DNA from 3 places in the Nisaea sediminum genome. Region 2 is predicted to be linked to each of the others. Evidence: riboswitches for the same ligand, from Rfam matches in the RefSeq annotation. Region 2 holds a riboswitch; each other region holds the start of a gene.
The links. A riboswitch is a leader RNA that binds a small molecule or an ion and turns the genes downstream of it on or off. The one in region 2 is predicted to bind thiamine pyrophosphate.
Positions count from the first base shown of each region.

Region 1: another riboswitch for thiamine pyrophosphate. It lies ahead of IG122_RS04415 (ABC transporter permease); the one in region 2 lies ahead of thiC (phosphomethylpyrimidine synthase ThiC).
Region 3: another riboswitch for thiamine pyrophosphate. It lies ahead of IG122_RS00645 (ABC transporter substrate-binding protein); the one in region 2 lies ahead of thiC (phosphomethylpyrimidine synthase ThiC).

Region 1 covers NZ_JACZCQ010000002.1:192,647-202,815, forward strand. The annotation lists gene IG122_RS04410 (NAD(P)/FAD-dependent oxidoreductase) at 1-1,217, opposite strand, end outside; TPP riboswitch at 1,329-1,432, shown strand; gene IG122_RS04415 (ABC transporter permease) at 1,488-2,252, shown strand; gene IG122_RS04420 (ABC transporter substrate-binding protein) at 2,253-3,194, shown strand; gene IG122_RS04425 (branched-chain amino acid aminotransferase) at 3,242-4,102, opposite strand; gene prpB (methylisocitrate lyase) at 4,216-5,124, opposite strand; gene IG122_RS04435 (Na+/H+ antiporter subunit E) at 5,337-5,825, shown strand; gene IG122_RS04440 (monovalent cation/H+ antiporter complex subunit F) at 5,822-6,124, shown strand; gene mnhG (monovalent cation/H(+) antiporter subunit G) at 6,124-6,465, shown strand; gene IG122_RS04450 (DUF4040 domain-containing protein) at 6,465-7,052, shown strand; gene IG122_RS04455 (Na(+)/H(+) antiporter subunit B) at 7,049-7,486, shown strand; gene IG122_RS04460 (cation:proton antiporter subunit C) at 7,490-7,897, shown strand; gene IG122_RS04465 (monovalent cation/H+ antiporter subunit D family protein) at 7,894-9,381, shown strand; gene IG122_RS04470 (monovalent cation/H+ antiporter subunit D family protein) at 9,378-10,169, shown strand, end outside.
Region 2 covers NZ_JACZCQ010000008.1:99,355-109,523, reverse strand. The annotation lists gene IG122_RS17835 (methyl-accepting chemotaxis protein) at 1-608, opposite strand, end outside; gene thiC (phosphomethylpyrimidine synthase ThiC) at 722-2,518, opposite strand; TPP riboswitch at 2,635-2,755, opposite strand; gene IG122_RS17825 (amidohydrolase family protein) at 2,795-3,733, opposite strand; gene IG122_RS17820 (NUDIX domain-containing protein) at 3,743-4,231, opposite strand; gene IG122_RS17815 (UxaA family hydrolase) at 4,251-5,798, opposite strand; gene IG122_RS17810 (SDR family oxidoreductase) at 5,924-6,664, shown strand; gene IG122_RS17805 (threonine ammonia-lyase) at 6,664-7,617, shown strand; gene IG122_RS17800 (LysE family translocator) at 7,621-8,220, opposite strand; gene IG122_RS17795 (AraC family transcriptional regulator) at 8,358-9,092, shown strand; gene IG122_RS17790 (DHA2 family efflux MFS transporter permease subunit) at 9,102-10,169, opposite strand, start outside.
Region 3 covers NZ_JACZCQ010000001.1:127,779-137,947, forward strand. The annotation lists gene IG122_RS00610 (ABC transporter permease) at 1-601, opposite strand, end outside; gene IG122_RS00615 (peptide ABC transporter substrate-binding protein) at 609-2,306, opposite strand; gene IG122_RS00620 (glutathione S-transferase family protein) at 2,391-3,014, opposite strand; gene IG122_RS00625 (orotate phosphoribosyltransferase) at 3,052-3,738, opposite strand; gene IG122_RS00630 (ABC transporter ATP-binding protein) at 3,794-4,513, opposite strand; gene IG122_RS00635 (branched-chain amino acid ABC transporter ATP-binding protein/permease) at 4,510-6,165, opposite strand; gene IG122_RS00640 (branched-chain amino acid ABC transporter permease) at 6,158-7,051, opposite strand; gene IG122_RS00645 (ABC transporter substrate-binding protein) at 7,070-8,185, opposite strand; TPP riboswitch at 8,267-8,369, opposite strand; gene IG122_RS00650 (CHASE2 domain-containing protein) at 8,593-10,083, shown strand; gene IG122_RS00655 (hypothetical protein) at 10,080-10,169, shown strand, end outside.

The DNA.
Region 1 (10,169 bases), on a different contig from region 2:
CGCTCCTGAAACGCATATGTGGGATCGAGATAGGGGTAGCGTCCCAGTCTCGGGTTCTCCTCCCCTGCCGGCGGCTGAAACCGGTCGCGCCAGAGGGCGGCATGCGCCGCTATGTCCGAGAATTCGGGAACGGCCGCAAGATCGATATCGAAACCGGTCCCGACGATCAGGAAGTCAGCTTCAAGTTTCCGCTTCGGAGTGACGATTTCAACCCGTCCGTCCCGCACATCGCAGGAAAGCCAGGGCGCCCCCGTCAAGAGCTCGAACGCGTCGTGCCGCGCCGTGCGCTCCCAGGTCTCCTTCGGAAAGGCCTCGCGGAGGGTCAGCAGATGGTTCATGAATCGCCAACGCCAGGGGTCGTCGAGCTCGGCGAAATGGCCGAGAAATCCGGGGAACGACAGCCACTTGAACGGCTGAACCCTCTGCAGTTCCTCACGCCGGCAGCAGACCGTCACGCGAGCCGCCCCAGCCTCCAACGCCGTCGCCGCATTGTCGAACGCGGACGCGCCGGCACCGAGCACCGCGACGCGCCGTCCTTTCAAGGACTCGAAATCGATGTCCTCAGAGGCATGCGCCCAGTATTTCCGGTCCAGCGCGGCAATCTCGGGCGGCGTCCACCATTTGCCGGGGCTTTCGATACCGGTCGCGATGACGACCTTGCGCGCAAAGACGGTCTCGCGGGCCCCGGATCCGGTTTCGACAAGATCCACCGAGATCAGGTCTCCGGACACCAGCGGCGAGATCCGTTCCGCCGAAACGCCGTTTTCGATGCGGATCTCGAGCACGCGCCTGAGCCAGAGGAGATAGGCGGCCCAGTCCTCTTTCCAGATCTTGTTCAGTTCCACCCAACGCACCTCTCCGTGCTGCGCCACGAACCACGCGCGAAAGGTCAGGGATGGAATATCGAGGTCCGGACCGTTGACCTGCTTCGGCGATCGCAGCGTCGGCATGCGGGCGTAGGTCATCCACGGCCCCTCGCGCCCCTCCGGCGCACGATCGACGATGCGCACGCGTTCGATCCGCGCCCGCTTCAGCGCGTGGGCAATGGCGAGGCCGCCCTGTCCGCCGCCGATGACAAGCACGTCGAGCGCCGTGTGCCCGTCGGGTCCGGTCCGCTCAGGGATCCAGTTCGCGTCGGGATAGGAAATGCACCCGAGATCGTCGCGGACCCGCGCTTCAAGCGCTTCAAGTCCGATGGGCGGTCCGGCGTCGCTCACATGATCCCCGCAGAAATATGTTTCCCGGCCTTCTAGGTAGCGCGCTTCGGCGCCGTCATCCAGAGGAGCGGTATCGTCCGCTTGCCTTCACCGCGAAGCTCGCCCATTATCTGCCGCGTTCAGGGGAGCCGCGTCGGCGGCTGAGAGGTTCCGGAGGGAACGACCCTTAACCTGATCCGGGTAATGCCGGCGGAGGGAGAGCCAGATGATTGACGGCACACGGCCGCGCACTTCACCGACAAAACGTCCTGACATGTGCGCAGAGTGCCGATGATGCGCACGCTCGTGATCTTCGCCGGATTGCTCGCGCTCTGGCAGAGCGTCGTCAGCCTCAGCGGCGCACCACCCTACATTCTGCCGGGGCCCGCGCCGGTCGCGGACGCGCTCTGGCAGCGCTCGGACCTCATTCTCGGGCATGCCGGGACGACCTTGGCAGAAATCCTTCTCGGCCTCGGTCTCGGTACGGTTTTCGGTGCGGCGGCGGCCCTGATGTTGAGCTGGTCGGCGCGCGTCAGACCCTGGTTGCTGCCGGTGCTCGTGATCAGCCAGGCCGTGCCGGTCTTCGCCCTGGCGCCGGTCCTCGTCCTCTGGCTTGGCTACGGCATGGCCTCGAAGGTCGCGATGGCGGCACTGATCATCTTCTTTCCGGTGACAGCCGCCATGTTCGACGGGCTGCGGCGCACCGACCCGCTTTTCATCGACTGCGCCCGAACGCTCGGTGCCGGACGGCTTGATCTCCTGCTGCATGTCCGCCTGCCCGCCGCGCTGCCCGCCTTCGCGTCCGGATTGCGTGTGGCGACCGCCGTCGCGCCGATCGGCGCCATCGTCGGCGAATGGGTGGGCTCCAGTTCCGGGCTCGGCTACCTGATGCTGCATGCCAATGCCCGTCTGCAGATCGACCTGATGTTCGCCGCTCTCTTCACCCTCTCGATCCTGGCGGTCTCGCTCTATTACGGGATCGATTTCCTGCTCAGGGCCGCGATGCCCTGGCAAGCCGGCGAAGCCCGGCCCACTACCGCTACCGGAGGATTTTGAATGTTCATCCGCACCGCCGCCTTGCTGCTGGCTCTCGTCACGCTCGGCACAGGCCCGGCCAGTGCCGCCGAAAAGCTGACCGTCCTGCTCGACTGGTTCGTCAATCCGGACCACGGACCGCTGATCGTCGCCGAGAAAAAGGGTTTCTTTGCCGCAGAAGGTCTGGAGGTCGAACTGATCGCGCCAGCCGATCCGAACGATCCGCCGAAACTGGTTGCCGCGAAGAAGGCCGAGATTGCCGTCTCCTACCAGCCGCAGCTGCACATCCAGGCCGCGGAAGGCCTGCCACTGGTGCGCTTCGGAACCCTGGTCGCGACACCGCTCAACACGCTGGTCGCGCTCGAGAGCGGTCCGATCAAGTCGATCGCGGACCTGAAGGGCCGCAAGGTCGGCTTCTCCGTCGGTGGCTTCGAGGATGCGCTGCTCGGCGCCATGCTGAAGAAGCACGGCCTCGCGCTCTCCGATGTCGAGCTGATCAACGTGAACTTCTCGCTCTCGCCCTCGATCATCTCGGGCCAGGTCGACGCCGTGATCGGCGCCTTCCGGAATTTCGAGCTGAACCAGATGGATATCGTCGGGAAGCCCGGCCGGGCCTTCTTCGTCGAGGAGGAAGGCGTGCCGCCCTACGACGAGCTGATCTATATCGCCCACAGGGAAAATCTCGGCGATCCGCGGCTGAAGAAGTTCCTGTCCGCCGTCGAGCGGGCGACCCAGTATCTGGTCAACCATCCGAACGACGCCTGGACGGCCTTCATCGACGGACGCAAGGAGCTGGACGACGAGCTGAACAAGCGGGCCTGGCGCGATACCCTGCCCCGTTTCGCGCTCCGCCCGGCGGCGCTCGATACCGGCCGCTACGAGCGCTTCGCCGCCTTCATGCGCGAATCGGGATTGATCAGCAAGACACCCGACGTCGCGAGCTACGCGACGGAACTGAAGTGACCTGCGTGCTCCCGCGCCCTGCCTGAGCAGGGCGCGGGAGCAGGCCGTCATTCGGCAGCGGCCTGCGCTTGCCGTTCGCTGTCGACGAAATCCATATAGAGCTTGCGGGCACGCTCGAAGACCCGTCCCGGAGCCATCTCCTTCTCCTCGTACCGCGTGACGGCCTGGATCTTCCCGAAATTTCCACAGACGATCATCTCGTCCGCATTCGCGAGATCCTCAGGAGAAAGGACCGCCTCCTCGACCGGGATGCCGTCCTTTTTCAGCAAGCCAATCAGGCGCTTGCGCGTAATGCCGGCAAGAAAGGTCCCATTCGCGGCAGGGGTCTTCGCCACCCCGTCCTTCACGATCCAGATATTCGCCGTGGAGAATTCCGCGACATTGCCGTCCGGATCGAGCATCACCGGCAAATCGAAGCCGCGCTCGCGCGCCTCCTTCAGGGCCCGCTGACCGTTTGGATAGAGACAGCCTGCCTTGGCGTTTGTCGGCGCCTGATCGGTCGCGCAGCGCCGGAAACTGGAGAGGCAGGCACTGCCTGCGACCGGATCCGGAAGCGGTGCTTCGAAGACCGCAAGCACGAACTCGGTATCGTTGCCTTCCGGTGCCACGCCCTGACCCGTCGAGTAGAACATCGGCCGGATATAGTAATCGGTATCCGCCGGCAACCGGCTCGCCGCCTCGCGGCAAAGCCCCTCGATGGTCTTCGCATCAAGACCCGGGCTGAGCAGCATGGCCCTTGCCGAACTAACCACCCGCTCGGCATGGCGAGCTATGTCGGGAAGCGCCCCTCTGATGGCTCGGGCACCGTCGAAAACGGAACTTCCGGACCAGAAGGAAATCTGCAGCGGTCCGCTGACCATCGGTTCGTTTGATAGCCATTCGCCATTGCGCCAGAATATTTGTTTCATTTTACGGTCTCCACGAGCAACAAAACAGGACAGTATTTCTGACCTATATGCTGCGACCCCGCTATCGCAACTTTGTCATGGAGACAATTTTTCCGGCGGAAAACCGGTGTCAGTCACTCGGTATCGGGAACCACACTGGCCGCAATGCTCCCATCCAGGGCTTCGTATTCACTGTAACCGATATGTTTGTAGATATCCTTGCGGCTCATCAGGCGGTCGAGGAAGCCCTCCTGGCTACCCTGATCGGCAAGATGCGCATAGAGGTCCCGCACGATCCCGGCGGCAGCCCTGAGGGAGGTCACCGGCCAGATCACCATCTTGAAGCCCCAGGTCTCGAACTGTTCCGCCGTGTAGTATGGCGTCTTTCCGAACTCTGTCATGTTGGCAAGCAGCGGCACGTCAAGCGCCTCCGCGAATGCTCGGAAATGCGCTTCCTCGGTCAGCGCTTCAGGGAAAATCGCATCCGCGCCGGCCGCGACATAGGCTTGAGCGCGCGCGATCGCAGCATCCAGTCCCTCCGACGCCATCGCGTCGGTCCGCGCTATGATCCGGAGATGACGCCGCGCCTTGCTGGCCGCGGCGATCTTGGCGCACATCGAGTCCCGGTCGTTCAGCAGCTTGTCCGAAAGATGTCCGCACTTCTTCGGCAGCACCTGATCCTCGAGCTGGACCGCGGCCGCCCCCGCCTCTTCGAGCTCCCGGCAAAGCCGCATCACATTCAGAGCCTCGCCGTACCCCGTGTCACCGTCGACCACCAGCGGCAGTGCGGAAGCCCGGACGATGCTCCGCACCTGCCCGACGAGTTCCTCCATCGTCATCATGCCGAGATCCGGCAGAGCCAGACTTGCCGAGAGAGCACCGCCCGAGAGGTAAAGCGATTCGAACCCGGTATCGCGCGCGATAACCGCCGAGAGAGCGTCATGGGCACCAGGAATCCGGACAATTCCCGGGCGCTCCCAAAGAGCGGCCAAGCGGTCACCGGCAGCTGTACGATCAGCCTCGTCCTGCAAGAGCCAAGACATGTTTATATTGCCTCCACGCGTTTTGCCGCTTCGTCGGAATGCGGAACAGGATATTTCCGCGACGGAGATTGCACTCCGATCCGCCCCTGTGTCATTGCATTGTCGTCATTCAGTTGACAATGCCGGCTTGCTGTCGGATTGGTTCTTGGTACACCAGACCGCCGCCCGCCGGGGTAAACGAGTCTGGTAGAGGAACGAGAGGGAACGGGTTGATGGGGCACATCTTAAGTCTGGGGGCGAGTCTTGCCGCCTTCTGGATGCTGCTTTCAGGTTCAATCAGTCTCGACCATAAACTGGTCCTCGGCTTCGGCGTTGCGTCTCTGGTTCTCAGCGTCTGGCTCGCGGTCCGGATGGACCGGATCGACGGCAATCCCGTTTCCGTCAATCTGCGCCCCAGCCTCATCAAGTACTGGATCTGGCTGGCGAAGGAGATCGGCAAGGCGAATATCGACGTCGCCAAGATCGTCCTTTCTCCGAAAATGGAGATTTCGCCACGCATGATCCGCGTGAAGGCTACACAGAAGACAGATGTCGGCATCACGACCTTCGCCAACTCGATCACCCTCACTCCCGGAACCGTCTCGGTCGATATCGACAATGACGAGATCCTGGTTCACGCGATCACCGACGAGATGGCGCAGGGGCTGCTGGAAAGCGACATGGATGCGCGCGTGACCGCCGTGGAGGCGAAAATCCGATGATGTTCGCCGTGGCCGCGGCCGGCCTTATCATTCCGATGCTGATGGCGCTCGCCCGGGGACTCATGGGGCCGACGCTCTATGACCGGGTGCTCGCGGGCAACAGCTTCGGCACCAAGACCGTCCTGCTGATCGCCGTACTCGGCTTCATCGGCGGACGCCCGGACTTTCTCGATATCGCCCTGCTCTATGCGCTGATGAATTTCGTCGGCACCATCGCGATCCTCAAATTCTTCCGCTACCGCAACCTCGGTATCGCGGGCGACGCGGAAAACGGAAACGGCAATGGGGGAGTGAAGTGATGCAGCTCCTCATCGACACCCTCTCCTGGGGTTTCATCCTGGCCGGCGTGTTCTTTGTCTTCACCGGCACCCTCGGCATGCTGCGGCTGCCCGACTTCTATACGCGCCTGCATGGCGCCGGAATCACCGATACGCTCGGCACGGAACTTCTGCTGATCGCCATGATGCTGCAGGCCGGCTGGTCCCTCGTCACCGTGAAGCTGGCGATGATCTCGCTCTTCATCTTCTTCACCAGCCCGACCGCGACGCACGCGCTCGCCAATGCCGCCAACTCGGTGGGCCTCCGTCCGTTCGGCGTCCCGGCCAAGGACCTCGAGTCCGGCAACGGGGAGAAGCGCTGATGGGCTCCGGACTCGTGAATGTCGCCGTCGATATTTCGCTGATGACGCTGCTGGCGGTGACCGCCATCGGAATAATCCGCTCCCGCAACCTTTTCGCGACCGCCATGCTCTCGGGCATCTACAGCCTGATCTCGGCCGCGCTCTTCGTCACGCTCGACGCCGTCGACGTGGCCTTCACCGAGGCCGCGGTCGGCGCCGGCATCTCGACCGTCCTGATGCTGGGCGCCATGACCCTGACGCGGCGGAGCGAGAAGCATGCCGTCAAACTGCATATCGGCCCGGTTCTGGTCTGCCTCGCGGTCGGCGCGGCGCTGATCTACGGCACCGTCGACATGCCTCCGTTCGGCTCGACCGAGGCCGCCGGGTTCAAGCATATCGTGCCGGAATACATCGCCGGTTCGCGCGACGACATCCAGGTCCCGAACATCGTCACCTCGATCCTGGCCAGCTATCGCGGCTTCGACACGCTCGGCGAGACGGCGGTGATCTTCACCGCCGGGATCGGCGTCTGGTTCCTGATCGGACGCCGGCGGCGCGAGGACGAAGCCGACGAAGAAGCGCAGAAAACTTCGGGAGATGAGGCATGAGGCATCATCTTATCCTCCGCGTGGTCTCGAAGCTGCTGATCCCCTTCATCCTGCTCTATGCGCTCTATGTGCAGTTCCACGGCGATTTCGGACCGGGCGGCGGGTTCCAGGCGGGCGTCATATTCGCGGCCGCCTTCGTGCTCTATGCCCTGATCTACGGCGTCGAGACCGCGCGCAAGGCCTTCCCGGCGCGCTGGCTCGCCATCCTGGTTCCGCTCGGTGTGCTGATTTATGGCGGGACCGGGATCGCCTCCCTGCTGCTCGGCGGCACCTATCTCGACTACGACGTGCTCGCCGCGACGCCGACCGGCGGCCAGCATCTCGGCATCCTGGTCGTGGAATTCGGCGTGGGTGTGACCGTGACCGCGGTGATGATCGCGATATTCTTCGCCTATGCCGGCCGCACCGACGACATTCAGGACGACGACTGGTAAGCCATGCTTGAGCTCCTCCTCGACAAATACAATTACTGGATCGTCGTCGCCCTGATGCTGTTCGGGCTGTACATCGTCATATCCCGCGGCAATCTGGTGAAGAAGCTGGTCGGCCTGAACGTCTTCCAGACGTCGGTCTTCCTCTTCTACATTACCCTCGGCAAGGCCGAGGGCGGCACCGCGCCGATCCTGACGGGCAAGCCGGAACTGTTCTCCAACCCGCTGCCGCATGTGCTGATCCTGACCGCCATCGTCGTCGGCATCGCGACGACAGCGCTCGGGCTGGCGCTCGTCGTACGCATCCAGGAGAACTACAGCACGATCGAGGAAGACGAGCTGGAAGACCTCAACGTGGCCGTGATGAAAGGCGAACAGGTCCGCGTTAAGGGTTCGGAAGGAGACGCGCGATGATCGCCGCCGAACATCTTCCGGTCCTGCAGGTCGTCGGCCCGCTGCTGGCGGCACCGATCTGCTCGGTGCTGCGGATCCGCAACCTCGCCTGGTTCTTCACCCTGATCGTCAGCCTCGGCGCGTTCCTATGTTCCGTCTACCTGCTGCAGACGGTGATGGAGAACGGCCCGATCAGTTACGAGATCGGCGGCTGGATGGCACCGCTGGGGATCGAGTACAGGGTCGACGCGAGCAACGGGATCGTGCTGCTGATCATCTCGGGCATTTCCTCGGTGGTGCTGCCCTTCGCGAAGCGAAGCTTCGAAGCTGAGGTCCCGGAGAAGCTGCACAGCTTGCTCTACACCGCCTACATCCTCTGCCTGACCGGCCTGCTCGGGATCACCGCGACGGCCGACGCCTTCAACGTCTTCGTCTTCCTCGAGGTCTCGTCGCTTTCGACCTATGTTCTGGTCGCGGCCGGTGCCACGAACGACCGGCGCGCCCTCACCGCCGCCTATAACTACCTGATCCTCGGCACCGTCGGCGCGACCTTCTTCGTGATCGGCATCGGGCTGCTCTATATGGCGACGGGCAGCCTCAATATGGCGGACATCGCCAACCGGCTCGGCACCATCGCGGAAACGCGTACCGTCGATGTCGCCTTCGCTTTCGTCGTGGTCGGGCTGGCGCTGAAACTCGCCCTCTTCCCGCTCCACACCTGGCTACCGAACGCATACACGCATGCTCCAAGCGCGGTGACCGCCTTCCTCGCCGCGACCGCGACCAAGGCCGCCGTCTATCTCCTGCTGCGGTTCTCCTTCACGGTGTTCGGCACCGGCTCCGGCCTGCTCGCGCCGATGGCTGCGACAGTAGGGATCCCGCTTGCTGTCCTCGGGATGTTCGCGGGCTCCATTGCCGCGATCTACCAATACAATCTGAAGCGCATGCTGGCTTATTCCAGCGTCGCGCAGATCGGCTACATGGTGCTCGGCTTCGGACTGCTCAGCGTCACCGGCGTGATGGCGACGACGCTGCATCTCTTCAATCACGCTCTGATGAAGGGCGCGCTCTTCATGGCGCTCGGCTGCGTCTTCATGCGCGTCCGTTCGGTCCATATCGCCGACCTCGCCGGCATCGGCCGGCAGATGCCCTGGACCATGGCCGCCTTCGTGATCGGTGGTCTCAGCCTGATCGGCGTTCCGATGACCGTCGGCTTCATCAGCAAGTGGTACCTGATTTCCGCCGCCCTCGAGCAGGAAGCCTGGTGGCTCGTGCTGCTGATCGTCGCCAGCTCGCTGCTCGCGGTGATCTATATCTGGCGGGTGGTGGAAGCCGCCTATCTGAAGGACCCGGTTCCGGGCCGGACGGTGACCGAGGCGCCGCTCTCCATGCTGATCCCGACCTGGGTTCTGGTCGCTGCGAATGTCTATTTCGGCGTTAATGCGGACTTTACGGTCTCCGTCGCGCGCGCCGCAGCCGAAGGGCTGGTGGGAGTGATGCAATGAGCGCCGAAACCGCCCTTCTCGCGACCCTGCTCCTGCCGCTCGCCGGCACGGTTCTGATCTGGCTAACCGGCAAGTCGCCCAACCTGCGCGAAGCGGTGACGCTGATCACGTCGGTCCTACTCTTCGCCATCGTCCTGTCGCTGCTGAGCGATGTGCTCGACGGCGCGCGGCCAAGCGTCGATCTGCTGGAAGTGATGCCGGGGCTCTCGCTCGCCTTCGAGATCGAGCCGCTGGGCATGCTGTTCGCCTGCATCGCCTCCGGGCTCTGGATCGTGAATTCGCTCTATTCCATCGGCTACATGCGCGGAAACGACGAGAAGAAGCAGACCCGCTTCTACATGTGCTTCACGATCGCGATCTCCAGCGCCATGGGCATCGCCTTCGCCGGCAACATGTTCACGCTCTTCGTCTTTTACGAGATCCTGACGCTCTCGACCTACCCGCTCGTCGCACACAAGGAGACCGAGGAGGCAAAGCGGGGCGCGCGGATTTATCTCGGCATCCTGATCGGGACCTCGATCGGCTTGCAGCTGGCCGCCATCATCTGGACCTGGATTGCCGCCGGAACGCTCGATTTCACCGCCGGCGGCATTCTCTCCGGCAAGGTCGACCCGGTGCTGCTGCCGGTACTTCTCGCGCTCTACATGTTCGGCATCGGCAAGGCGGCGCTGATGCCGTTCCATCGCTGGCTGCCCTCGGCCATGGTCGCGCCGACGCCTGTCAGCGCCCTGCTGCACGCCGTTGCCGTCGTGAAGGCCGGCGTCTTCACCGTCCTCAAGGTCGTGGTC
Region 2 (10,169 bases):
AGGGTCAGCAGGCTGATGGTCAGCTCCTGCTCGATCGCTGCGATCGCCTGCTTGCCGACGCCGACATAGAGGATGCCGATCACCTTCGATGTCTCGGTCGTGGAGAAGATCGGCTGGTAAAGGGTGAAATAATCCTTGCCGAGAATGGTGGCGACGCCGCGATAGGTCTCGCCCTTGGTGACGATGGGGAAGACGCGCCCCGTCTTGCCAAGCGGGGTGCCGATCGCGCGGCTGCCGTCATCCTTCTTGATGTTCGTGGTCCGGCGCCAGAAGTCCCCGCTTTCCTCGTCCCAGGCGAAGATCGTCGCCGTCTCGCCGGTCGCGAGGCCGACAGTGTCGATCGCGTCATGGGTCTCGAAGGCCGGAATGGAGCCTTCCCAGGAAAGCGAGAGCCCGTCCGCTTTCCGCGCGACCTTCAGCTGCCCATAGGTCTTTTCCAGCAGCAGCGCGGCCGTGTTCAGGTTCTGACCCTGCGCGCGGGCAGCCTGTTCCTGGACATAGGAGCTGATGAGGAAGATCGAGGAAAACGCCGTCGCCAGCATCGCGACGATGACAAGAAGAATGGTGACCGCGGTCACCTTGCTACGCACACTCAAGCCGGACAGCATTGCAAACCCTCTCCACCGGACAAAGACTCCCCCGTCACGCGGGGGTTGCGCGCAGCATAAAATCTTTAAGGTAAATTTTATCTTACCAAGCGGCGAACGGCCGCCGGCGCCCCCTATTCGCGCGTACGCATATAGAGATCGCCGCCGGCGCGGTATTTCTCCGCCATCGCCGCCATGCCTTCCTTCTGCGCCTCGCCCCGGATCTCGTGGCTGATCCGCATGGAGCAGAATTTCGGCCCGCACATGGAGCAGAAATGCGCAAGCTTGTGCGCCTCCTTGGGCAGGGTCTGGTCATGGAAGCCGCGCGCCGTCTCCGGGTCGAGCGAGAGGTTGAACTGGTCCTCCCAGCGGAATTCGAAACGGGCACGGCTGAGCGCATCGTCCCGCCTCCTCGCCGCCGGATGGCCCTTGGCGAGGTCAGCCGCATGTGCGGCGATCTTGTAGGTGATGACGCCGGTCTTCACGTCGTCCCGGTCGGGCAGGCCGAGATGCTCCTTCGGCGTCACGTAGCAGAGCATTGCCGTGCCGAACCAGCCGATCATCGCCGCGCCGATGCCGGAGGTGATGTGGTCGTAGCCGGGCGCGATGTCGGTCGTGAGCGGGCCGAGGGTGTAGAACGGCGCCTCGCCGCAGACCGCGAGCTGCTTGGTCATGTTCTCCCGGATCTTGTGCATCGGGACATGGCCCGGGCCCTCGATCATCACCTGGCAATCCTTCGCCCAGGCGATCTTGGTCAGCTCTCCGAGGGTCTCCAGCTCGGCGAACTGGGCGGCGTCGTTGGCGTCCGCGATCGAGCCGGGGCGCAGCCCGTCGCCGAGGGAAAAGGAGACGTCATAGGCGCGGCAGATGTCGCAGATCTCCTCGAAATGCTCGTAGAGGAAGCTCTCGCGGTGATGATGCAGACACCATTTCGCCATGATCGAGCCACCGCGGCTGACGATGCCGGTGACCCGATCGACGGTGAGCGGCACGTGATGCAGGCGCAGGCCCGCATGGATGGTGAAATAGTCGACGCCCTGCTCCGCCTGCTCGATCAGCGTGTCTCGGTAGAGCTCCCAGGTCAGCTCCTCGGCGATGCCGCCGGCCTTCTCCAGAGCCTGGTAGAGCGGGACGGTGCCGATCGGGACGGCGGAGTTCCGGATGATCCAGTCGCGGATATTGTGGATGTTCCGCCCGGTCGAGAGGTCCATCACCGTGTCGGCGCCCCAGCGCGTCGCCCAGACCATCTTCTCGACCTCCTCCTCCATGGAGGAGGTGACGGCGGAATTGCCGATATTGGCGTTGATCTTCACCAGAAAATTGCGGCCGATCGCCATCGGTTCGCTCTCCGGGTGGTTGATGTTGGCGGGGATGATCGCCCGCCCGCGCGCCACCTCGTCGCGCACGAACTCGGGCGTGACGAAATCCGGGATTTCGGCGCCGAAGCTTTCTCTGTCGCGCTCCAAGGCTTCCTTGGCTGCGGCACGGCCAAGATTCTCCCGGATGGCGACGAACTCCATTTCCGGCGTGACGATCCCCGCGCGGGCATAGGCGATCTGGGTCACCGCCCGGTCGCCTGTCGCCCGGCGCGGTTCATGGCGCACCGGGAATTCCGGCGTCAGCCGCGCACCCTCGGCGAAACCGTTATCCATCGCCTGCACGCGCCGCCCCGCGTAGCACTCAGTATCGCCGCGCGCCGCGACCCAGTCTTCGCGGAGCCGGGGGAGGCCTTTCGAGATATCGATCTCTGCCGCGGGATCGCTGTAGGGACCCGAGGCGTCATAGACGATCACCGGCCGCTCGCCGGCGCTCGGGTGCAGAGCGATCTCGCGCATCGGCACGCGGATCTCCGGGTGGAGCGTGCCGGGCACGTGGATCTTGCGGGACGCGGGCAGCGCACCGGTGGTCACTTTCGGGTGGATGGCATTCATCGGCTCGGAGCCTCCTCAGCTCGCGTGGGCGTTGGAGACCCAGTTCGCGGAGTGAGGGGCTATGGCTTCGGGTGTTTCGAGGGGCTGTCCCTGTCCGCCTGCACTCGTTCAGAAGTGCTCCGAAGCGCGCACCGTCCCTACGCCAGTATGAACTGGATCAGGTTCGTCGGGTCACTGCGCTGCTCGGGAGAGCCAGCAATATCTCAGCCCCTTGTCGGGACCCCCCGGGTGATGAGGCGATGATGGGAGGCGAAGGGACGGCTTGTCAATGCGCGGCTAGTCGTCCGGCGCCACGGGCCAGGTCGCGAAGCCGTACAGTTCTTCCGGATTGCGCAGCAGGATGCGCGTGCGCACGCCCTTCGAGGGCGCCCATTCGGCCAGCAATTCGAGCATCGTCCGATCGGAGGCATCCTGGCCGTCCTCATCACCGCCGGCTTCGTGCTCCCGATCAAGATGCGGCCAGCCGCTGCCCCAGAGCATCCGTTCCGGCGCCCAGTCGGCGAGGGCCCGGGCCAGCGCCCGGACCTCCGCATCCGCCGCCACCCCGATCTTCGAGATTGCATACGGGCGTGCGAGCTTGACCCAGACACGGCCCCGGTCGATCAGGCGGCGGAGCGCCCGGAATCCGGGCTGGGTCAGGCTGCGGGAAAATCGGAAACCTCCACAGTCGGAGAGGATCGTCTGGCCCGGCCAGTCGCGCATCATCTGTTCCAGGTCGTGCAGGTCGGAACCGTCGAGGGAGATCTCGCGGTTCCAGCCGGTCAGGTCGTGGGTGTGGCGGACGTGGCGGTCAAGTTCGTCCCAGGGACAGGTCAGGCGCCCGCGCAACATGCAGAGGCGAAGCCCGTCGATCCCGGCCCCGGACAGATCGGCGAGACGCTTCGGATCCTCCCCCGGGCCGAGCGTCGCAAAGGCGCGCACGCAATCCTCGACCAGACCGTCGGGCGACGCCGCGAGCGCCTCCTTCGCCCGGAGCAGAAACTCCGCATCCGCTTCCGGTGCGTCCGGCTGGAACAGCACGACACGGGCGAGCCCCATTTCCTCCTGCCGATCACGATAGACATGCGGAGGATGTTCCGGCAGCCCGCCGAGCGCCTCCTCGCCGTCGAGACTGGTGATGGTCACCTCGCAATCGACGGCACCCGGCGGTGGCGCGACCTTCGCCCACTCGTCCGCATCGGAACGCAATTCGCCAAGAAAGGCTTCAAAGGACATGAGACGCCCTCAAAATAGCTGAAAGACGCCGGTTTCCCGGTAACGTGCGAAATACTCAAGCGTCACCTGGTGGGAGGGAAGCATCTCGGGCAGATCGTCCAGCGCAAACCAGTCAAGCGCCAGCGTCTCCTCGCCATCGGCAGTCGGCGTGCCTTCCCAGCGACGGGCGACGAAATCCAGTCCAAAGCCCTGGATCCGGTCGCCGTTCGGGTAGGTCAGAAAGTTGGTCTCCGGATCGGAGGAATGTCCCCAAGGCACCGGATCGAGTACGGTCAGACCGGTCTCCTCGGCGACTTCCCGCACCAAGGTCGTGAGCGCGCTTTCCCCCGCCTCGCAGAAGCCCGCGGGCAGCCCCCAGACATTCATGTCTCCGCGCAGCTGCAGAAGAACGCGGCCGTCCGCATCCTCGATCACACAGCGCGCGCCCGGCATCAGGACGAGCCGGTTTCCGATCAGTTTGCGAAGCTGACCGAGATAGCTCTCCTCGAAATCATTCACGACCGGATCTTCCCGATACTCACATCACCGCCCCGATCTGCCAGGGGATGAATTCGTGATCGCCGATGCCGAGCCGCTCGCTCTTGGTCTTCTCGCCAGAGGCGACGCGGAGCACCTGTTCGAAGATCTGCGTGCCCATCTCCTCGATCGAGACGCCCTGGTCCATGACCGGGCCGCAATTGATGTCCATGTCCTCGGACATCCGCTCGTACATGGCGGAGTTGGTGGCGAGCTTCATCGAGGGAGCCGGCTTGCAGCCGTAGCAGGAGCCGCGCCCGGTGGTGAAGGCGACGACGTTGCTGCCACTCGCGACCTGTCCGGTGATCGACGCCGGATCGTAGCCGGGACTGTCCATGAAGACGAAGCCCTTGGTGTCGATCTTCTCTCCGTACTTGTAGACCCCGGTGAGGTTGGTGGTCCCGCCCTTGGCGGCGGCGCCGAGGCTCTTCTCGAGGATGGTCGTGAGACCGCCCGCCTTGTTGCCCGGCGAGGGATTGTTGTTCATCTCGCCGCCATTGCGCGCGCAGTACTCTTCCCACCACTTGATGCGCTCGACCAGCTTCTCGCCGACCTCCTTGCTGACGGCGCGGCGGGTCAGGAGATGCTCGGCGCCATAGATTTCCGGCGTTTCCGCCAGCACCGCGGTGCCGCCGTGACGGACCAGCAGGTCCGCGGCGTAGCCGAGCGCCGGGTTCGCGGTCATGCCGGAATAGGCATCCGAGCCGCCGCATTGCAGCGCCAGGGTCAGTTCCGAGGCCGGACAGGTCTCGCGCCGGCTCTGGTTGGCGAGCGGCAGCATCTCCTCGATCAGCTGGAGGCCTTTCTCGATGGTCTTCCGCGTCCCGCCGGTCTCCTGCAGCGTCATGGTGCGCAGGCGCGGGCCGCGCTCGAGCTGGTTCGCTTCCAGCAGGAAGTCGATCTGGTTCACCTCGCAGCCGAGCCCGACCATGATGATGCCGGCGAAGTTCGGATGCCCGGCAAAACCCCAGAGCACCCGCTGCAGGTTCGCGTAGCCCTCGCCCGTATCGGCCATGCCGCACCCGGTCGCGTGGCTCAGCGCCACCACGCCGTCGACATTCGGGTATTTCACCAGCAGTTCCGGCGTCACCGCGTCGGCGAGGTATTTCGCCGCCGAGGCCGAGCAGTTCACGCTGGTCAGGATACCGATATAGTTCCGCGTCCCGACCTTGCCGTTCTTGCGGCGGAAGCCCTCGAAGGTCGCGCGCTCCTTTTCCGGCACGTAGTCGGTGTCGCGCCGGTCCATGCAGAAGGCGTAGTCGCGCTCGAAATCCTTCATCGCGACGTTGTGGGTATGCACATGCTCGCCGGGGCGGATGTCGGCGGTCGCGAAGCCGATCACCTGATTGTATTTCTTCACCGGCTCGCCGACGCCGATGCGCCGGGTCGCGATCTTGTGGCCGCGCGGGATCGGCGCGAGCGTCGCCACCATCTCTTCCGCGATCTTGGTGTTCGCCGCGATCTCGGTGCGCGACGTGACGACGTTGTCCGCCGGGTTCAGCCGGACCGTCAGTCTGTCGCCGCCGCGGCCTGCGTCTGCTTCGGCCATCACATGCATCTCCCTCATGATGATTGCTGCGATGATAGCTCAGCACCGGTGCCTCGCAAAAGCTTGCCGCGCGGAATTCCGATGCTTACTGATGAGCGATAATCAAATCAAAACGGGGAGACATCATGGCAGGGCGTCTGCAAGGCAAGAAAGCGCTGGTAACAGCTGCGGCCCAGGGTATCGGAAAGGCCACCGTCGAGGCCTTCAGCCGCGAGGGCGCAGAGGTCATCGCGACCGATATCAACATGGACGCGCTGGCCGCGCTCGACGGCCTCCCGGGCGTCACCCTGCGCAAGCTCGATGTGCTGGACGACGTGGCGGTGACGTCTGCCGCCAAAGAAATCGGCGCGCTCGACGCGCTCTTCAACTGCGCCGGCTTCGTCCATCACGGCACCATCCTCGACACAACCGACGAGGACTGGGATTTCTCCTTCAACCTGAACGTCAAGGCGATGTTCCGCATGTGCCGCGCCTTCCTGCCGGCGATGCTGGAGAACGGCGGCGGCTCGATCATCAACATGTCCTCGGTCAGTTCCAGCCTGAAGGGCATCCCGGCGCGCTGCGTCTACGGCGCCAGCAAGGCCGCCGTGCTCGGGCTCACCAAGTCGATCTCGGCGGACTTCCTGAAGCAGGGCATCCGCTGCAACGCGGTCTGCCCCGGCACGGTACAGTCGCCGTCGCTCGACGGCCGGATCAACGCCTTCGACGACCCGGTCCAGGCGCGCAAGGATTTCATCGCCCGCCAGCCGCTTGGCCGGCTCGGCACCGCCGAGGAGATCGCCGCCATGGTGCTCTATCTCGCCTCGGACGAAAGCGCATACACAACAGGCCAATTCTTTATCGTCGACGGAGGCATTCTGAACTGATGTCGTCTCAATCTCTTACCCGCGTTGACTTTGACGCCGCCGCCGCCCGTATCCGCGGCAAGGTCCGCCGGACGCCCTCCCTCGAGGCCGTGGCGCTGAAAAGCGATCCGGCGCCGGACGCGCGCCTGCTGCTGAAGCTGGAGAACTTGCAGCCGACCGGCTCTTTCAAGGTGCGCGGCGCGACGAACACGGTGATGTCGCTTACGGATGAGGAAAAGGCGCGCGGGCTGATCACCGCGTCCGGCGGCAATCACGGCCTCGGCGTCGCCTTCGGCGCCCGCATGAGCGGCTGTCCTGCTGTTATCTTCCTGCCCGAAAGCACGCCGCCCGCGAAGGCGGCGAAGCTGAAGGAGTGGGGCGCCGAGGTGATCGTCCACGGTGCGGTCTGGGACGATGCAAACGAGGCTGCGCTGGCGCGGGCAGAGGCCGAGGGCCTGACCTACATCCATCCCTTCGCCGATCCGAGGGTCGTCGCCGGGCAAGGCACCATCGCGCTCGAGATGCTGGAGGACAATCCGGAGATCGACACGCTGGTGGTCGCCATCGGCGGCGGCGGATTGATCGCCGGCGTTGCGACGGCCGCGAAACTGCTGAAACCGGGCATCCGCGTGATCGGTGTCGAGCCGACCGGCGCCCCGACCCATCATGCAGCCCGCGCGGCTGGCCATCTCGTGACCCTGGAAAAGATCGAGACGGCCGCCGGCACACTCGCCCCGCGGACGTCGGCGGAGCTCAATTTCGGGCTGATCTCGGAGAATGTGGACGAACTGGTTCTGGTCTCCGATCCCGATATGAAAGCGGCCGCCGAATGGCTCTGGGCGGAGACCGGGATCGCGGCGGAACTGAGCGGGGCGGCGGCGCTGGCCGCACTCAAGACCGGTGCCGCCAAAGCCGAAGCCGGCGGCACGGTCGGCGTCATCGTCTGCGGTGCCGGGACCGACGGGATCGGCTGACCCTCAGAGCCCGCGCAGCGCGAGAGCGACCGAGAGCAGCAACATCGCCGCGAAGGCGATGTTCGCCGCGCGGCCAAGCCGCGGGTCGCTCAGCAGCCGGGCGAAGAGAGAACCGAAAGCCAGCCAGGACGTGTTGACCACGAGGATGACGAGGACGAGCGCTGCGATCTTCGCCAGCGCGTCCGTCAGCGCATCCCCCGGAAAGACCGTCTGGCTGGCAAAGACGGCGCCGATCGCCGCGAAGGCCTTCGGATTGGCGATCGCAAGCGCGAAGGCGGGAACGAAGCCCGGAGCCTTTCCGGCATCGGCAGCGCGCACGCCGACCGGCGCGGACGCGATCTTCCAGGCGAGATAGAGAATGTAGGCCGCTGCTGCGACGGTCAGCGCGGTGACCAGCGCCGGCTCCGTCAGGATCAGCGCCGTCACACCGCTCGCGATCATCAGCAGGACTCCGGTCGTCCCGATTACGATACCCCCGAGATAGGCCAATCCCCGGCGGAACCCGTAGGCGGTCCCGAGCCCGGCGAGGCTGAGGGTCGCGGGCCCGGGGCTGCCCATCAGGGGAAAGGCTGCGAGCCAGAGCAGGAGGAGGCTGCTTGTCATTCGTCTCTCCGTCACGGATGCTGGTCCGGAATGTGCGGCGCAATTGCAGACGCGGTCTTGAACGAATGTGCAGCGGGTGGGCCAGCCAGGAGACGGGGCGAGTACGCTTTCGCACGGCGTGCGACGGATTGCAGATCGTGGAAGCCTCCGGTTTTCGCCATGCCTTCGCGCCGCACCGTCATGACGAATATGTCATCGGCCTGACCACGCACGGGGTACAGAGTTTCAGCTACCGGCGGGAGGAACGTGCCGCCCTGCCGGGCCAAGCCTTCATCATCCATCCGGATGAGGTGCATGACGGCCGCCCCGGAACCGACGGCGGTTACAGTTACCGCGCCGCCTATGTCTCGCCCGCGCTGATCGGCGAGGCGCTCGGCGGGCGGCCAATCCCCTTTGTTGCAGAGGTCGTCGGCACCCTTCCGGAGCTCGTCGCCGCGATTTCGGAAATGCTCGAACTTGCGGAGGGGGAATCCGGCGAGCCGACCGGTGCCGTCACGCAGCTTGCGGATCTGCTGTTGCGCCTTTCCGGTACGCCGACATCCCGCCTGCCGGACAATCGGGAGACCATGCTCCGGATCCGCGATCATCTGGCGGAGAGCTGGTTCGACGGCATCTCCATGGCGGAGATCGAAGCCGAGCACGGACTCGACCGCTTCACAGTCGCACGGCTGTTCCGGCGCCATTTCGGCATCAGCCCGCACCGCTTCCTGACGCTGCGTCGGCTCGAGAAGGCAAGAGAGATGATCGGCGCCGGAGCGGATCTCGCCGATATTGCGGCCGCGACCGGTTTCGCCGACCAGAGCCACATGACCCGTCAGTTCAAGCAGGCCTTCGGCGTCACGCCCGGCCAGTGGCGGCAGTTGCTGAACTGAGCGCCGGGCCTAATGCCCGCCGCCGCCTCCACCGGCCGCCTGCGGGCGGCGCATCAGCGGGGTTGCCAGCACCAGCAGGAGGAACAGCCCGGTCATCAGGTAGAAGACGTCGCCGAACGCCATCACCGTCGCCTCCCGCCGAACCATGCCCGCCACCTGTTTCAGCGCGGCGCCGTCCGCGAGAGATCCGAGGCTGGCCAGCCCACTGGAGATTTTCCCCAGCGTGTCTTCGGCAACCGAGCTGCCCCAGGTCACATGCTCGCGCAGGCGCAGCAGGTGCAGGTCCGTGCGGTCGTTCAGCACCGTGTTGATGATCGCGAGCCCGACCGCGCCGCCGAAATTCCGCGTGACATTGAAGAGGCCGGAGGCGTTCTTGATCGTCTGCGGCGGCAGGGTGCCGAGGGAAAGGTTGGTGATCGGCACCATGCAGAGCATGAGCGAAACACCGCGCAGGACCTGCGGCAGGAACAGTTCCCAGAAATCCCACTCGGCGGTGATCTTCGAGGCTTCCCAGGTGCCGAGCCCGAAGCCGATGAAGCCGATGGCGATCATCAGCCGCGGGTCGAGCTTGCGCGAGAGCCGACCGGCGATCGGCGCGGTGAAGAACATGCAGAGCCCAGTGACGAACATGGTCTCGCCAATCATCAGCGCGGAGTATTCGCGGATCCGGGAGAGATAGACCGGATAGAGATAGGTCAGCCCGTAGAGCCCGATCCCCATCACGAAGCTAAAGGCGGAGCCGGTCGCGAAATTGCGGTTGGCGAAGGACCTCAGATCGACCACGGGCACGGCAGCCGCGAAGGCGCGCCAAAAAAATCCTGCGCCGGAGATAATGGCGAGAACAGCGAAGAATAAGATCGTGTCATCCTCGAACCAGTCGTTCCCCGGCCCCTCCTCCAGCACGAATTCGAGACTGCCGAGAAACCCCGCCATGAAGATCAGGCCAGACCAGTCGAACCGCTCGAGCAGCGACAGTTCCGGCTCGTCGAAATCGATCAGCGTCACCGCGGCGAAGGAAACCAGGATGCCCGGCACGATGTTCACCAGGAACAGCCAATGCCAGGAGAAGAGCTCGGT
Region 3 (10,169 bases), on a different contig from region 2:
GGGTATATTGCGCGATGCTGGCCGCGGCGAGCGTCACAACCGGAAGGACGAGATGCGCCGCACGGTCGGCGATGCCGCCGTCACCGATGGTCGTCATACCGCTCGCCGGGAACAGTCCGAGCGTGACCGCGAAGAGCAGGATCAGCAGCAGGGCGAGCCAGAAGGGCGGAACGGAGATTCCCGCGAAGCAAAGGAGATTGATAGCCCGGTCGGCCAGACTGCCCGGGTTCCGCGCCGCGAGCACGCTTGCCGGAAGGGCGATCGCGACGGCGAGAGCGAAGGCCAGTCCCATCAGCAGCATTGAGTTCAAGAGCCGCGGCGCCAGCACCTCGGTGACCGGCGCGGCGAACAGGCGGGAATAGCCGAAATCCCCCTGGAGCGCGGCGGAGAGCCAGGTGCCGTAACGCTCTAGGAAGGGTCGGTCGAGGCCGTAGAGCGTCTTCAGCCGCACGACGTCGGCGGCAGTCATGTCCGGATCGCCCGCCATCATCAGATCGACAGGATCGCCCGGCATCAGCACCAGCAGGCCGTAAGTGACGAACGACATCAGCCAGAGCACCAGCAGTGCCTGCCCGAGGCGCCGGACGAGGAAGGCGCTCATGCGGAGGTCAATTGGCGTCCGAACTGTCGCGCCATTGCTCGATCCAGTAGGTGGAGCTGTATTTGTGGCCGGTCGGACGCAGCCCCTTCAGCCATTTCGGCAGGATATAGGCGTCCGACCGGAAATAGAGCGGCAGGACGGGCAGGTCCGTGGCGTAGAGGGTCTGCTGCTCGGCCCAGAGTGCGCGCCGCTTTTCCTGGTCCAGCTCGACCTCGATGGCGTCGATCAGCCGGTCCATCTCGGCGCTTCTGTAGCCGGTCGCGTTCTGGCCGGACCAGTTGTTCGCCTCGGTAGGGATGGAGGTCGAATAGAGCGTGGTCTTGGGCAGCGCTTCCGGCGCGGAGAGCCAGGCGAACATAGCCATGGCCGGGAACTTGCGCTTGCGCACGGTCTCGCCGAAGAAAACCCGGGCCGGCTCGTTTCGGATCGTCACCTCGACACCGACCTGCTTCCAGTAATTCTGCAGCACCTGCTCGACCAGTTCGCGGATCCGGTTGCCCGAAGTGGTCATGATCTCCAGGCTGAGCTTCGTGCCATCGGGCTTGTGGCGGACGCCGCTCTTCATCTCCGTCCAGCCGGCTTCCTCGAGCAGTGCCTTCGCACGCTCCGGGTCGAAGTCATATTTCGGCAGGCCCTTGTGGTAGGCCCAGTCGAGTGGGTTCACGGCGCCGTGCGCGACCGGCTGGTTGCCGGCAAAGAGCCGGTCGGAAAGTGCCTGCCGGTCGATCGCATGCAGCAGCGCGCGGCGGACCCGGATGTCGGCGAGGACCGGATTGTCGAGATTGAGTTCGATATGCTCGTAGATCAGGCCGGGCTTGTAGATCACGTCGAAGGCGTCGCCGTGCCTTTTGGCGAAGCCGAGCGCCTGGTCGAGCGTCAGACCGGCCTCGCCGGCAATATAGTCGATGGCACCGGAGAGCAGGTTGGCTTCGAGCGCGGCGGTCTTCTCTATGGTCTTGACCACGACGCGATCGAAGACCGGTCTCTTGCCCTGCCAGTGCTCGTTGCGCTCGAGCACGATGTAGGCGCCTTCGCTCACCTCCGAAACCCGGTACGGGCCGTTATAGAGACCGGGTGTCGCCGGCGCTGTCTTGTACAGGGTGCGGTTCTTGTACTCCCGCGGCACGGCGAAGGCGTCACGCTCGAGATGGGCCGGCAGCAGGTCGAAATCGCCGGGCGTGTTGTAGCGATAGTCGATCTTGTTGCGCACGAAGGTGAAGGTGCGCTCGTCCTCGATCTCGATCTCGGCGATGTCCTGGTAGGTACTGATGTCGGAGACGCCGGTCTCGGGATGCTTGCCGACCTCCCAGCTGAACAGAACGTCCTTTGTCGTGATCGGCGTGCCGTCGCCCCAGAAAGCGCCGGGCTTGATTGTGTAGGTCGTGCGCACGCCCTCGCGCCCGGTCGGGTTGCCCGCCGCATCGAGTATGGGGAAGCGTTTCGCCCGCTTGTTCTCGAAGGTTGGCAGTTCGGTGCACCAGAGGCAGACCGGTTCCCAGTCATGGCCGAATATGGCGATCTGCCGCTGCGCCATGCCGAGCACATAGGTCTTCACCAGCATGGCGTCGATCATCGGGTTCAGCGTCGTCGGGAACTGGGTCATCCCGATGACCAGCTGTTCGCGGGCCTCGGCGGGTCGTGTCGGAGGAAGAGATGCCGCGAGCAAAATCAGGCAGAGGGCGAACAGTTTGATCGGACGCCGCATCGGGCCGCCTCCATCTCTCGGTCAGGTCTCCATTGAGGATAGGAAGCGGCGCCGGTTATTTCCAGCGCCGCGGATGCTGCCGCTTCAGGTCAGCGGAATATCGAGCACATGCTGCCTGAAGGCGGGCCGCGCGGCGATACGGGCGTACCAAGCTTCGAGCGCCGGCATCGGCGGGCGGTCTTCGACCAGGGTCAGCCAGCGGTAAATGTTCATGCCGAGCGGAATGTCCGCCATGGTCAGCCGGTCGCCCATCATGTAGTCGCGGCCGGTCAGGCGCTTTTCCAGGATCCAGAGTACGTCGATCATGCCCTTGCGCGCGGTGTCGATCGCGGCATGGTCGCGCTCGGCCTCCGGAGTCCTGACGAGGCCCCAGAAGATCGGCGTGATGAGGGGCAGGAGCGTGGTGTGTTTCCAGTCCATCCAGCGGTCCGCATCGGCATAGTCGCGCGGATCTGCGGGCGCCATCTCGCCTTTCGAATGCTTGTTGCAGAGATAGCGGACGATGGCGTTCGACTCCCAGAGAACGAAATCATCCTCGATGATCGTCGGGACGCGGGAGTTCGGGTTGAGCGACAGGTAATAATCGTCCTTCGTGTTGGCGAAGGCGCCGCCGTAATCCTCGCGCTCGTTCGGGATCCCGAGCTCGCCGCAGAGCCAGGTCACCTTCTGCACATTGCTCGAATTGTTGCGTCCCAGAATCTTCAGCATCTCGGCCCTCCCGGCGCCTCGCTCGTCCTTGTCTTTCTCAGGTTTCGACAGTCTCGCGGGATGCGGCCCAGCCGTCCGGGTCGCGCAGGAACTGGCGCACTTCGGCGAGCTGGGCGGCCGTATAGCCGCGCTTCTCGGCCGCGGCGAGCACGTCCCACCAGGTGCAGAGCCCGTGCAGATCGACGCCCCTTTCTTTCATCGAGGTCGTGCTCTCCGGGAAGTTGCCGTAGTGGAACACGACGAAGCAGTGCGCGACCTCTCCGCCGGCTTCCCGGATCGCGTCGATGAAGGAAAGCTTGGAGCCGCCGTCGGTCGCGAGATCCTCTACCAGCAGGATGCGCGCACCCTCGGGGAAGGTGCCTTCGATCCGCGCGTTGCGGCCGAAGCCTTTCGGCTTCTTTCGGATGTAGAGCATCGGCAGGCCGAGCAGATCGGCGATCCAGGCGGCAAACGGAATGCCTGCCGTCTCGCCGCCGGCCACCGCGTCGAACTGTTCGAACCCGGCCTTCTGGGCCAGCAGTTCGACGCCCATCTCCATCAGCTTCTTCCGCGCGCGGGGGAAGGAGATGATCTTCCGGCAATCGACATAGACCGGGCTGAGACGGCCCGAGGTGAAGGTGAAGGGCTCTTCCGGGCGGATATGCACGGCCTCGATCTCGAGCAGGATATTGGCTGCGGTCTCGGCGATGCTCTGGCGGAAATCGGGGGTCTGGCTCTCGTCCATCGACGGGGGGCTCCCAAGGCAGGCGATTTGAAACGCCCGGAGCATAGACGAAGCCTCAGCCGTGTTCACCCTCGGAAAGCAGCAGATGTTTCAAGCGATCGTGAGAGACGTCGCCCACCGGTGCGTCGAGCACCAGCCGGCCTCTGTGCAGCACGGCAACGCGGTCGGCGACGGACAGTGCATGGGTGAGGCTCTGTTCCGCCAGCAAGACGCCGTTCCCCCTATCTGCCAAGCGCCGAATCGTGGGGAACAATTCCTGGCAGATCACAGGCGCAAGACCCAGGGAAGGCTCGTCGAGCAGCAGGACATCCGGGTCGGACATCAGCGCGCGGGCGATGGCGACCACCTGCTGCTGGCCGCCGCTGAGGCGCCAGCATTCCTGCTCCAGGATGTGATCGAGCAATGGGAAGAGGCGCGTGATCTCTTCAATCCGTCTGTCACGCTCTCTGGCGGTGGCTCTGGAGGCGGCGTGCAGGGTGTCCAAGACACTCATGCCCGGGAAGAGGCGCCGGCCCTCGGGGCAATAGCCGATGCCGAGCCGGGCCCGTCCGGCCGTCTCGAGCGGGCCGAGATCGCGGTCCCGGAACCGGATCGAGCCAGCCTCAAGCGGCTCGAGGCCCATGATGGAGCGTAGCAGGCTCGACTTTCCGGCGCCGTTCAGCCCGAGCAGGGCGACGATCTCTCCGGCGGAGACAGAAAGATCGAGGTTGTCGACGGCGAGACCGCCTCCGCGCAGGATGGAGACGTTGCGAAGCTCAAGCAGCGCGACGCTCATAACGGGCTCTCCCCGAAATACGCCCGGACGGCATGCGGATTTTGCACGACCTCCTGCGGCGTTCCTTCGGCGACGATCCGGCCGGCGCTGAGGCACACCACTCTGTCCGCGAGCGGGAGCAGGAAATCCATGGCGTGATCGACAAGCAGGATCGCATGTCCCTCAGCAGCGAGAGCCTTGAGAAGCCATGCAAGGTCTGCACGCTCGACGTCGTTCATGCCCGCCGCCGGCTCGTCGAGTGCGAGCAGCGAGGCGCCGGTGGCGAGCGCCCGCCCGATCTCGAGACGCTTCTGCCCTGCGGGCGGCAGGCGTTCGGCAAGATCGTCCGCGCGCTCGCCGAGGCCGACCCTTGCGAGCAGCGCTTCCGTATCGCAGGGGGCGACTGCTTCGAGGCTCTCCCGCAGCGTGAGAGCCGGGGCGATCTGCGGGTGCTGGAACGTCCTGGCGATCCCCGCGCGGGCGATCCGGTCCGGGGAGCGGCCTGTCAGATCTTCGTCGCCGAAACGGACGCGGCCGGCGCCGGGTTTCTCGATCCCGGCGATCAGGTTGACCAGAGTCGTCTTGCCGGATCCGTTCGGTCCGATCAGCCCGACAATCTCGCCGGGAGCGACGGAAATCGATACGTCGTCGAGCGCCGCCACGCCGCCGAAATGCTTCGTGACATGTTCCATGGAAAGCGCCGCGTGGCGGAGCGGTCGCGGAGCCGGGACCTTCGATTTGGTCCGGCGCGTCCGCCCCTCCGGCAGCAACCCGGCGAGACCGTGCGGCAGGAAGAGGATGGCTCCGAGCAGGGCCGCGCCGTAGGCGACGAGATAGTAATCCGCAAAGTCTCGGAACCATTCCGGGAGATGCACCAGCAGCAAGGCGCCGAGTATGGCGCCCAGTGGGGATTCCCGGCCGCCGATCACCGTCATCGCCAGCAGCAGGACCAGGATGTGGAAGGAGAGCACGTCGGGCGAGACGACGCCGACCGCATGGGCCTGCAAGGCACCGGCGAAACCTCCGAAAGCGGCGCTCGCCAGGAAAAAACGGAAGCGTATCGCGGCTCCGTCGATACCGAGGGCGGCCGCCGCGCTCGGTGCGGCGCGAAGGGTCTCGACCGCGAGGCCGCGCCTCCCCGCGGTGAGACGATGAGAGACCCAGAGCGAGACGGCAACGCAGGTCCAGACGAGGGCTGTCAGCGGCAGGCCGAAACCGATCTTTATGCTGGCGAGCGAGGCCGGAGGTACGCCGAAGAGGCCGTTGGCGCCGCCGGTCACTTCGGTCCAGTTGGTCGCCGCGAGCAGAGCGAGCTGCGCGATGCCGAGAGTCGCGAGGGCGAAATAGTGTGAGGCGAGGCGCAGCACCGGGATCGCGATCAGCGCGGCGAGCAGGACCGGCAGGGCGGTTCCGGCAATCAGGGTGAGCGGGAAGCCGAGACCGAGTTCGAGCGCGGTCAGGGCGGCCGCATAGGCACCAAGCCCGAAGAAGCAGCCCTGTGCGAGCGAGAGGGCGCCGAGCCGGCCGAAGACGAGCTGGTAGCCGATCGCCGCGATGGCATAGATCCCGGCCCGGGTCAGCACATCATGGCCGTAGCCTCCGGCGAAAGCGACGGCGTGGACCGCGAGCGCGGCGCCGCCGCCGAGGAGCAGCAGCGAGCGGCGCTCAGACACGGGCGCGGGCCCGTTCCGGCAGCAGTCCCTGGGGACGGAAGGCGAGCATAGCGAGGAGAACGCCGTAGAGCAGGGCTTCCGCGACGAGATAGGAGGTGACGGCGGCGACCAGGGTCTCGAAAAGGCCGATCAGCAACGCCCCGAGCACGGCGCCGTCGAGCCGTCCCCAGCCGCCGATGGTCACCGCGATATAGGCCTTCAGCATGAAAAGGCCGCCGTCGTTCGGGCTGACGAAGAACTGGTTCGAGAGCAGCAGCCCCGCCGCGCCGGCGAGCGCGACGGCCAGCGCGAAGGAGAGGGTGATCATTCGGGCCGGGCGGATGCCGATGGCGGCGGCCATTTCCGGGTCCTGCGCCACCGCCCGCATGCGTCGCCCGGTCTGCGTCCTGCCGAGAAAAAGGCCGGTGGCGGAGACCAGAAGGGCTGCGCTTCCCAGCACCGCGAATTGCTGCAGGGAGAGGGTGAGACCTCCGACGGTCGGGCTGTCGCCCGCGATCAGCGGCGGGCCGACGCGCGGCGCGGCGCCGAAGACGGCATTGGCGAGATGCTGCAGCACCAGGCCGATGGCGATGGTGCTGATGAAGACGGCGACCTGCGGCCGGTGACGGAGCGGGAAATAGGCGAGATGCGCGAAGCCGACTCCGAACCCGCCCATCAGGAGCATGACCAGAGGCAGCAGCAGGAGACCGGGGAAACCTGCTGCCTCGCCGACCAGGGGCGCGAGGGCAATCGCTGTGAAGCCGCCCGCCATCACCAGCTCGCCCTGGGCAAAGTTCACTGCGCCAACCGCGTTTATGACGATGACGAAGCCAAGCGCGATCAGGGCGTAGGCCGCGCCGAGGGCGAGGCCGTTCAGCAGGATCTGCGCGAGGGCGAGTGACGTCATCCAGGAAGTCTCGGCTCTTTAATTGGTGCGGTCGACATTCTCGTACCGGCTCGCGATCGCCGGAACGCGGCTCTTGCCATCGTAGCAGACCACCACCGCGTCATGCGCCATGTTGCCCTTGCCGTCGGACTTGTAGGTCATGGCAAGCCCGTCGAAGCTGTTGGCGGCGAGCCAGTCGCGCACTTCATCCGCGCTTTTCGCCCCTGCAGCCCTTGCGGCGACCAGCATGGCGGCACCGTCATATTGCGCCAGCGCGAACGCGTCGGGCTCGATCCCGAAGCGCTTGCGGTATTCGGCGGTGAAGTCGGCGACCGGGCCGACCGGCTCGGAGATCGGCGAGGAGGCGCTTTCGGCGCAGACGTCTTTCAGTTGCGCGGGCTCCAGCAGCGCGGCCGTGGTCGGCTGGTGCATCGCGGAGCCGGCGACCACGGGGAACATGTTCCCGCTTTCGCGCGCCTGCCGGATGACGAGAGCGGTGGAACCCGAATGGAGATGCAGCAGAAGAATGTCGGGTTCGGCCGCCTGCATCCGGGTCAGCGCCGGCAGCATGTCCTTCACCGAGATATCGATGGCTTCCTCGAACACCAGCGGTGCTCCGAGACCAGCGAGGATTTCCTTCAGGTGTGCCGCGCCGCTCTGGCCGTAGGCGGTGGTTTGATAGAGCAGGGCGGGGCGCCTGGCGCCGAGTTTCTCGACCGCATATCGCGCCTGCGCGACCTTCACCACACTGTCGCCCGGAAAGAAGCGGAAGACGTTCGGGCTGCCGAGCTCTGTGATCCTGGCGGTACCGGAGACGGTGAGCAGCGGCACGCCGGCCCGGTCGGCCACCGGGATCATCGCCAGCATCTGCGTCCCGAGCATGGAGGAAACCGCCGCGCTCGGCTCGTCTGCAAGCGCGCGGCGGAGGGCGGTGACCGCGCCTTCGGGCGTGGTTCCGGTATCGGTCACCTCGGTTTCCAGGCCTTCCGCGGCGCCCAGCGTATCGATGGCCATCACCGCGCCGTTGCGCTGCGAAGTCCCCTCGAGCGAGAGAAACCCTGTGATCGGCACGAGCACAGGCACGGTCTCGGCGCGGGCCGAGCCTGCGGTTGCGAGGATGGCGGCGAGGGCGATGGCGGTCTTCTTCAGGAACATTCCCGGCACTCCAATCGATCCGTTCACGCGAACGGCTTGCATCACGGCCAGGGAGAGGAAAAGCGACGAGTGGGCCCGGAGATCGGGTCCGGTGACGTCTCCCTGCGCCGGCATGACCCGGATCAGGTTCGATGGGTATCCTCTCAGTTCCGGAACGGTCTCCGGAACACCCCAGCATCACTTCCGCCCAACCTGCGGACCGGCCCGGAGTTTGTCAAGGAACACCCTGCAGGATACTGGCAGCCCGAAATTTTTTGAGGCTTTATCACGTTGATTTGCAAAGAAAGAGGGTGAATTTTCCGAAAGTTGAAAGAGAAATTTCTTTCGAGTTCGCCATAATTTGTTAACCTTAGATGCGCGGAAAAATTGAGGAGATTGTTGGAAGAGCTCACGAAAGGTGAGTGCATATGTCTTTGTGTGTCACCAGGTTGCTGTTCGTTGAATTGCTGCGGGACTATCGTCCCCGCTTTCCGGCGAAATGCCCGCGCTGGCTCGACAGAAGACTGATCCGGCTTTCCCTGATCCTGGCTTTTGGCCTCTACGGTTTGCATACCAGCTTTTTCGGACTTGGGCCGGTTTCCTCCCGCCTCACCTACCAGCTTGTGAACCAGCTGACATCTCCGTTCCATGACACGTCCGAGCGTGAGAGCGTGCCTTTGGTACTCGTCGATGACGAGGATCTCGACCGGCACGGTTGGCTCTGGCCGATTTCCTACGGAAATCATGCGCGCATTCTGGATGAAATACTGAATTACGGTCCGCGAGCCGTCTTCGTCGATTTTTTCTTCATCGACCGGCGCGAGGATCCGTCGCTTGAGAGCCTCGTGGCGGTTCTCCGGCGCTACGCGGCCGAGAAGGTTCCGGTCTATGTACCGGTTCTGAAGTGGAAGAAGCAGCGGGAGGAGCTGCGCAATCTCACGATCGGGGTTTCGACGCGGCTCGACCCGTCGCCGTTGGGAGAGCTCGCCTATGACCTCCGCGACGGGCACCTGTTATCGCCTGCTTTCAGCCTCTATAGGGATGCCTGTCTTGTCGGCGATTGCGGAGCGAACGCGGACGCCTTTCTCGCGCTCGATGACGGTTTTCGGGAATCGATGCAGATCGAATGGGGGCTGGTGCCTTCGCAGAAGAACGAATTTCTAAAAGGTTGCACATACTCGGCGGCGGAGCAGAGCCAGGGGGATGTTCTGCAAGCCGCCATGGGCAAACTGATCATGTTCGGGGAACGGCCCGACGAGATATGTCCCTACATGCCGCTGATATCCGTAACGAACCTGCTTCGTGACGGTTTTTCGGCGGAAGCGAGCAAGGAAACTGCCGTCGGGCTGGAGGACCGCATCGTCGGCAGGGATGTGATCTACAGCCAGGCTCTTTTCGGGGTTTCGGTTTTTGTCGATCCGCCGGTCAATCCGCCGGTTTCCTCGGGGTACCGCCACGCGATGGCTCTGGAGAACTTGCGTCTCCACGGTAACGACTATCTGAGGATGCGGCTCGATCTGACTCTGCCGTTCCTGCCCGAGCCTCTGCGTTCCCTAACGGTCGATACCGACTTTGTCGACCATTTGGCATTCGTTCTGCTGGCGACCGTTCATGCTTTTGCGTCATTTGCGGAAGGACGTTTTCTGAAACGCGAAGATCGGCCGCTGCGCCGCCGCTTCGTGCTTTTTTGCACCACCAATGGCTTCTACTTGAGCGTCTTCATTCTGATTGCGATCGCGCAGGTTTTCTGGCTGCGCCTTACCCCGGCCAATCTGTTCGGGCTTTACGGTCTGATCGCGGCCGCCCGTGGTCTCACGGGATCTTATTACCTGAAACGACTGGAAGATTTTCTGTTCCGGGCGACGGTGTTTCCCGCCGTGCATCCGGCCGGTCGCCAATTATCCGGAGAAACATTATGAAGCACTTCATATTCGCTCGCATGGCCGCGGGGATCGTGGCCGCTACATTCCTTGCTTCCGGCGCGGTTGCCGCGGGCAAGCTGACG